DNA from 2 places in the Clostridium chauvoei genome. Region 1 is predicted to be linked to the other one. Evidence: riboswitches for the same ligand, from Rfam matches in the RefSeq annotation. Region 1 holds a riboswitch; the other holds the start of a gene.

What was found. Region 1 has a riboswitch for cobalamin ahead of cobT (nicotinate-nucleotide--dimethylbenzimidazole phosphoribosyltransferase). Riboswitches for the same ligand answer to the same signal wherever they lie in the genome.
Region 2: it holds a riboswitch for cobalamin, as region 1 does, so the genes downstream of both, BTM21_RS06970 (sirohydrochlorin cobaltochelatase) here and cobT (nicotinate-nucleotide--dimethylbenzimidazole phosphoribosyltransferase) in region 1, are expected to answer to the same signal.

What each region holds. Positions count from the first base shown of each region.
Region 1 is NZ_CP018624.1:694,281-697,697, forward strand. Features, by position in the region: gene BTM21_RS03150 (hypothetical protein) at 1-170, shown strand, start outside; gene BTM21_RS14200 (GNAT family N-acetyltransferase) at 182-385, shown strand; gene BTM21_RS13635 (hypothetical protein) at 553-723, opposite strand; cobalamin riboswitch at 1,079-1,260, shown strand; gene cobT (nicotinate-nucleotide--dimethylbenzimidazole phosphoribosyltransferase) at 1,379-2,491, shown strand; gene BTM21_RS03165 (cob(I)yrinic acid a,c-diamide adenosyltransferase) at 2,493-3,023, shown strand; gene BTM21_RS03170 (bifunctional adenosylcobinamide kinase/adenosylcobinamide-phosphate guanylyltransferase) at 3,020-3,417, shown strand, end outside.
Region 2 is NZ_CP018624.1:1,479,134-1,482,550, forward strand. Features, by position in the region: gene BTM21_RS06965 (cobyrinic acid a,c-diamide synthase CobB) at 1-693, opposite strand, end outside; gene BTM21_RS06970 (sirohydrochlorin cobaltochelatase) at 662-1,519, opposite strand; cobalamin riboswitch at 1,698-1,888, opposite strand; gene BTM21_RS06975 (PTS lactose/cellobiose transporter subunit IIA) at 1,938-2,270, opposite strand; gene BTM21_RS13670 (PadR family transcriptional regulator) at 2,324-2,476, opposite strand; gene feoB (ferrous iron transport protein B) at 2,593-3,417, opposite strand, start outside.

The DNA.
Region 1 (3,417 bases):
ACTTGATAAATCAAAAATTTGTTGAGATATCAAATAGACAAGCATCTTTCAATAATATGAGCACAGATGAAGCAATAGCAGAAAGAAATTCCTATTCGCAAGATCAAAAGAATTTCTTTGTTAATTATGGATTGACCATTATTAACGTGATACATTCGTTAGTTAAATAAAAATAGTTTGGGTGAGAGGTATAGCAATAGAAGCTATAAACGAAATCATTCAGTATTCATTTAATGATGAACATATTAGCTCTATTGTTTATTCTCACTTTATTAACAATATACAATCTAAAAAAGTAATTGAGAAAAGTGGGTTCAAGGATAAACTAACCACTGATAATAAAATTTACTATTATTTAAATAATGGAGGTAATTATAAAAAATAGAAATTGAAAAATATGGATTAAGAAATTTTTATGTTTATTTTTTATAAAAGTTTGATATAATATAAATAAGAAAAGCTTAGTGCGTCAACACTAAGCAATCCTTAGAACGTTTTTAGTTTTAGGGCTATTGGATTTAATTAAATAATTTTAATTATGAAAAAGCACAACTATTCTTGGTCGGATGGAGTGCTTTTTTCATTTGTTTTAAAACTTAATTTAAAACATTTAATACCTATGTTAAGTTCAAATTCTAAAAGTTTAGTTTTTGAACTTAAAGCCTTTAGTATAACTATTAATAAAAATATTATAAGAATTAACAAAGTAAGTATCATATCCAATACCACCCCCTTAAGCTAAGATGAAAATCATCAATAGCCCAAGGTGGGAATACGTACAACCACCGTAGCCATCCTCTACGGTATTTCAAATATTACTTTTAAATTATACCATAATTGGTTATGGAATATACATAATAAATAAATGGTAATAGCTCTTGATCACTAATGGATTGAGTACTCTTAACTTACAGTTTGTAAATAAATCAGATCTTGTACTCCCCGATAAATTCCGAAGTTTCCATTAGACATTTATTAATAGTGAAAAATTAAGGCAATAATGTTAAAAGTATTATTAGATTATGTTATAATGAAATATAGAAATAATATCTAAATTATAAGATATTATAACAAAAAGAGGAATAATTTCTGTAGAGGTTGTTTATTACATTAAAAGGGAAATAGGTTTAATTCCTATGCGGTCCCGCCGCCGTAAGAGAGGAGCTAGTCTTAAAAGTCACTGAATATTTATTTTGGGAAGACTAAGACAAAAGGTTATGATTCTCAAGCCGGAATACCTGCCTGTACTTTAAACACTATTAACTTCACGGTGTATGAAGGGTGTATTGTATAATAAAATATTTTATTAAGTTTATACAAGCATCTTACAAATAGTAAGGTGTTTTTTTATTTATAATTATAAAATGGGTGTGATGTAATGAATAGTAGAAATAAATTAATGAATTTTATAAATGAAATAGAACCTTTAGATGAAAAAATCATGAAAGAAGCTAGAGTAAGAGTGGATTCTTTAGCTAAACCATTAGGAAGTCTTGGAAAGCTAGAAGATATAGCAATAAAACTTTCTGGTATTACTGGTAAGTTAAAAAATAGTATAAATAAAAAATGTATTATTGTATTATCGTCTGATAATGGCGTAGTAGAAGAAGGGGTAGCTTCAGCACCTCAATATGTTACGTTAGCACAAACTATTAATTTTACTAAGGGATTAACTGGAGTGGCTGTTCTTGCAAAGGAAAATAATACTGATTTAATTGTAGTAGATGTAGGTGTTAATACAGACGAAAAAATTTATGGTGCAATAAATAGAAAAATAAGAAAAGGCACAAACAATATAGCTAAAGAAGCTGCTATGAGTTATGAAGAGTGTATTAATGCAATAAATGTGGGTATCGAGATGGTGGAAAAAGCATATGCTAAAGGCTATGATATTTTAGGTGTAGGAGAAATGGGAATAGGAAACACCACAACAAGTAGTGCTGTATTAATTGCGTTAACAGGCTGTGAAGTTAAGGAAGCTGTAGGAAAAGGAGCTGGAGTAACTAAGGAAGCTTTTGAGAAAAAAAAGCGTGTAGTAAAAAAAGCTTTAGATATAAATAAACCTAATAAAGATAATCCAATAGATGTATTATCAAAGGTTGGAGGTTTTGATATAGCTGCAATGACAGGTGTGTTTATAGGAGCAGCACATTACAAAATACCAGTTGTTATAGATGGATTTATATCTTCTGTTGCAGCTTTATCAGCGGTAAGGTTAAATCCTTTAATAAGAGAATATTTGATTCCGTCTCATTTATCTAAGGAAATTGGATATAATATTGCTATGAAGGAGTTAAATTTAGATTCAATGATTAATTTGGATATGAGATTAGGCGAAGGAAGTGGTTGTCCTATAGCATTTTCAATAGTTCAGTATTCATGTGCAATGATGAATAATATGGCAACTTTTGAAGAGGCAAAAATAAACCCAAGTTATCTAGAAACGGTAAGAAGTAAAGATAGTTATATAGTAGAAATTAAGGAGGATTAAAATGGAATTAGGACTTATTCATATATATTGTGGAAATGGAAAAGGAAAAACAACAGCAGCAATGGGATTAGGAGTTAGAGCTTGTGGTAGAGGGTATAAGGTGCTTTTAACTCAGTTTTTAAAAGATAATGATACAGGTGAACTAAATTCAATAGCTAAGTTAGATAACTTTGATGTATTATTTGGTGTACCTATGAAAAGATTTTTTAACTATTTAAGTGAAGAAGATAAGAGAGAAGTTATTAAAGAACATAGAAAAAGATTTGAGATGGTTACTAAAAAGGCTATAGAAGAAAAATATGATTTATTAATTATGGATGAAATCATGGCTGCTTTAAATTATGAAATTTTAGAAATAGATAGAGTTATAGAATTTTTAGAAAATAAACCTGAAAATTTAGAAGTAGTATTAACAGGAAGGAATCCAGATAAGAGGTTAGTTGATTTAGCTCATTATGTTTCTGAGATTAATCCAATTAAACATCCCTTTGAGCAACATAAAATATCTGCAAGAGTAGGGATAGAAAAATGATTTTCTTAATAATTGGGGGAGCTAAGAGTGGTAAATCTATGTATGGTCAAAATTTAGCTAAAGCTCTAGAAAGTAATAAAGGAAGATTATATTATATTGCTACAATGAATCCATATGATTTAGAAGATTTAAAAAGGATAGAAAATCATTTGAAAGACAGAGAGAGATATGGTTTTGAAACTATAGAAAAGCAAAGAAATATAGAAGAAATTTCAACAAATATAAATAAAGAAGATACTTTATTTATAGATAGCATAACTTCTCTTGTAACAAATGAAATGTTTATTAAAGATAAATTTATAGAACTTGTATCTAATAAAATAGTAAAAGGATTAAAAGACACAGTATCTAAAAGTAAAAATACAATAATAGTTTCAGATTATGTTTTTAGTGA
Region 2 (3,417 bases), 780 kb from region 1:
AAAGTTATCTTCATACTTATTTATTTCTTTAAACTCATTAATTAATTCATCTAAATTTACATAGGTTTCTATTAAACTTGCACAAAGTTCTATTTTACTATTTAAATTATTTACTTCAACACTTTGAACTAATCCTAAATGTCTACTAGATAACTTCATATCATCATTTTTAGGTAGATACCCAAAAACCTTTAAGTTACAATTCACTTCTATACTTTTCTTTAAAAGATTATAATAACTCTCAGATATAGAATTTAATACAACTCCAACAATATTTGCTTTTTTAAAGTCTTTAATACCATTAAGCTCTGCACATAAAGTTGTACTTTGAGCTTTGGGCGTTATAACTAATAATATTGGAGCATTATCTAAAGTCTTTGATATGCTATAAGTAGAGCCCTCTTCTGTTATTCCCATTCCATCATAAAGCCCCATTGCCCCTTCTATTACAGCTATATCGCCTTTTCCTCTTGAAAATCCTGCTTTAACTCCGTCTTCTCCCATAAGATGCAAATCTAAATTTCTAGAACTTTGTCCTGTTATTTCAGTATGGAATCCTGTATCTATATAATCTGGACCAGTCTTAAAACCTTGAACTTTATATTTTCTATTTTTTAATGCTTTCATTAAACCTAAGGTAAAAGTAGTTTTACCTCCACCACTACAGTTGGATGAAATTATTATTGTTTTCATTTACTTTCCCCTTTTTAGTTTCGCCTGCACCTACATATCTGTTTTCTATAATATCTTCAATTCTCTTTATATATAACTTGTTAAACTTTTCTAATTCTCCTAAGCCTTTCATATGAAGCTTTACCTTAATTCCCTCTGCCTCTAGCATAGACTTCCAAGAATCCTCTTCATCAGATGCCATATCATTTATTGCATGATCTCCTGCAACTACCATAAGAGGCATTAAGGTAACTTCTTTAATATTTTTCTTTTTTATTCTGTTTAGTACTATATCAAAGGTTGGATATCCTTCTACAGTACCAACAAAAACATTATCATAACCATGATCTTGAAGCACTGATTGAAGACATCCATATACTGCATTAGCTGAATGAGCTGTTCCATGTCCAACCATTACTACTGCTTCCTTATTTTCAAACACTTCTTCTATAGTATTTATAAATATTGAATAATCTTGAGGTAAGTCTTCTATTCCTTGATAATAGAAGATTGGTCTTCCAAGCTTTATTGATTTAAATTTATTTATATAAGCTTCTTGAACGTTTTTAATATATTGAAACTCTTCCCCTGGAATAATATGTAGTGGCTGTATTATTACCTCTTCAAATCCACTTTTATATAATTTATCTAAAGCTTCCTCTGGAGTATCTATAAATATATTATTTTTTATCTTTAGTTTTTTTATAATTTTATGAGCTGTAAATGCTCTAAAAACTTCATAACCATCAAAATGATCTTTTATTTGATTTTCCGCCTTTTGGATTGATTTTTCTAATACTTCTAAATAACTCGTCCCAAAGCTTACTACTAATATTGCTTTTTTCATAAAATAAAATTCCTTTCAATTATCCAATTTAATTTTTAAATATAAAAAGCGCCCTCTTCTTGAGGACGCTTAAATTTTCTAACAAAAAACATAAGTAATAAACCATTAGTATCATAAATTAAGACTGTCTAAAGGCTAATTAATTATTGTCTATTTGCTAATTATCTTCCCACCGAAGGATAGCACAGAAATTTAGGCAGGTCTCCTGACTTAAGCTTCATCCTCCTCTCCTCCTTCCCAACTAAAAGTCAGTGGATATTTTAGAGATTTGTCTGCTTTTACAGTAGCGGGGGCTGTAGTGGGTTTTCACCACTTTCCCTTTTAATCTTAAAAGATTTCGCCTTCAAGAACCTAAAATCTACAATATTTAATTACATTAATTATACAGTATTAGTTATATCATTGCAATAAATGAAATTTATTTAAAATTCTTTTCTATTTTTTCTATTCTCTCATATAAACTTATGAACTCATCAGCTAATTGTTGAAAATTCATAGCATTCATTAAATGATCTTGTGCATGAACTAATAATACGTTCATTTCCACCTTTTCTCCTGAAGCTTCTTTTGTTATAAGCTTTGTTTGAAATTCATGTGCCTTATGCATTTCTTCCCTAGATTTTTTAATTAAATTTTTAGCTCCTTCAAAATTTCCTTCTTTTGCTTTACTTATTGCATCAAAAGCAAGACCTTTTGCTTCCCCTGCATTTGCTATTAATCCAAAGGATACTTCCATTAATTCTTCATTCATATTTCAAGCCTCCTAAATATCAGAATAATTTGATATTTCTATATTATTTTCTTCTAATAATTTTTTTTAATACTATCACTAGCATGATTAACATTATTACTTTTTTCTTTTATAGTTTTTGCTATTTCGTATCCATATGAATCTTTAATAGGTAGGGTTGAAAGTATTAATATATTGATGATACCTTTTAATAATTCTTTACTCATTAACACTCTTCCACTACATGGTATTACTATACATATAGTAACATATTGTTTAATATAATAATATAAATTCAAACATAAAAATAAGCCATAGATTACTCTATGACTCATTTTTTATACTATTGGAAACCTAATAAGCTACCTATTTGATAGACTACAGTAGCTGCTACTAAGCCTACTAAAAAAGTATATACTGCAGTAAATAGTGTCCACTTCCATGAGTTTGTTTCTCTTTTTATGGCTCCCAAGGCAACTAAACAAGGTGTATATAAAAGGGACATTACCATAAATGCCATGGCACTAAGAGGTGTGAATACTGTTTGTACAGCGCTTACTAATACTGGCCCTTCAGATATTCCTGAATATATTAAGCCCATTGTACCAACAACAGTTTCCTTTGCAAGAATACCTGTTATCAATGATACTGAAGCTTGCCATGTTCCAAAGCCTGCATATTTAAACAATGGTGCTATAGAAGTTCCTATCATACCTAATAATGTATTTTCACTATATTGTTCTGAGCCTAATGGGAATGTAGATAATACCCAAAGAATTATCATTACTGGTAATATTACAACTCCTGCTCTTTTTATAAATGCTCCTGCTTTATCCCACATAAGCATTAGAATATTTTTAAGTGAAGGAACTCTATAACTAGGTAATTCCATTACAAAATGTGAAGGATCACCTTTAAATATTGTTTTACTAAATATCTTTCCTGCAATTAATGCAATTATTAAACCTGTTACATATAATTCAAATAATATTAAGGCTTGATAACTGTCAAAGAATGCTGATATAAATACTGCGTATATTGGTAATCTAGCTCCACAGGATATAAATGGATTTATAAGTATTGCTATCATTCTATCTTTTTTATTATCAAGAGTTCTTGTTGCCATAATACCTGGTACGTTACAACCTATACTTACAAGCATTGATAC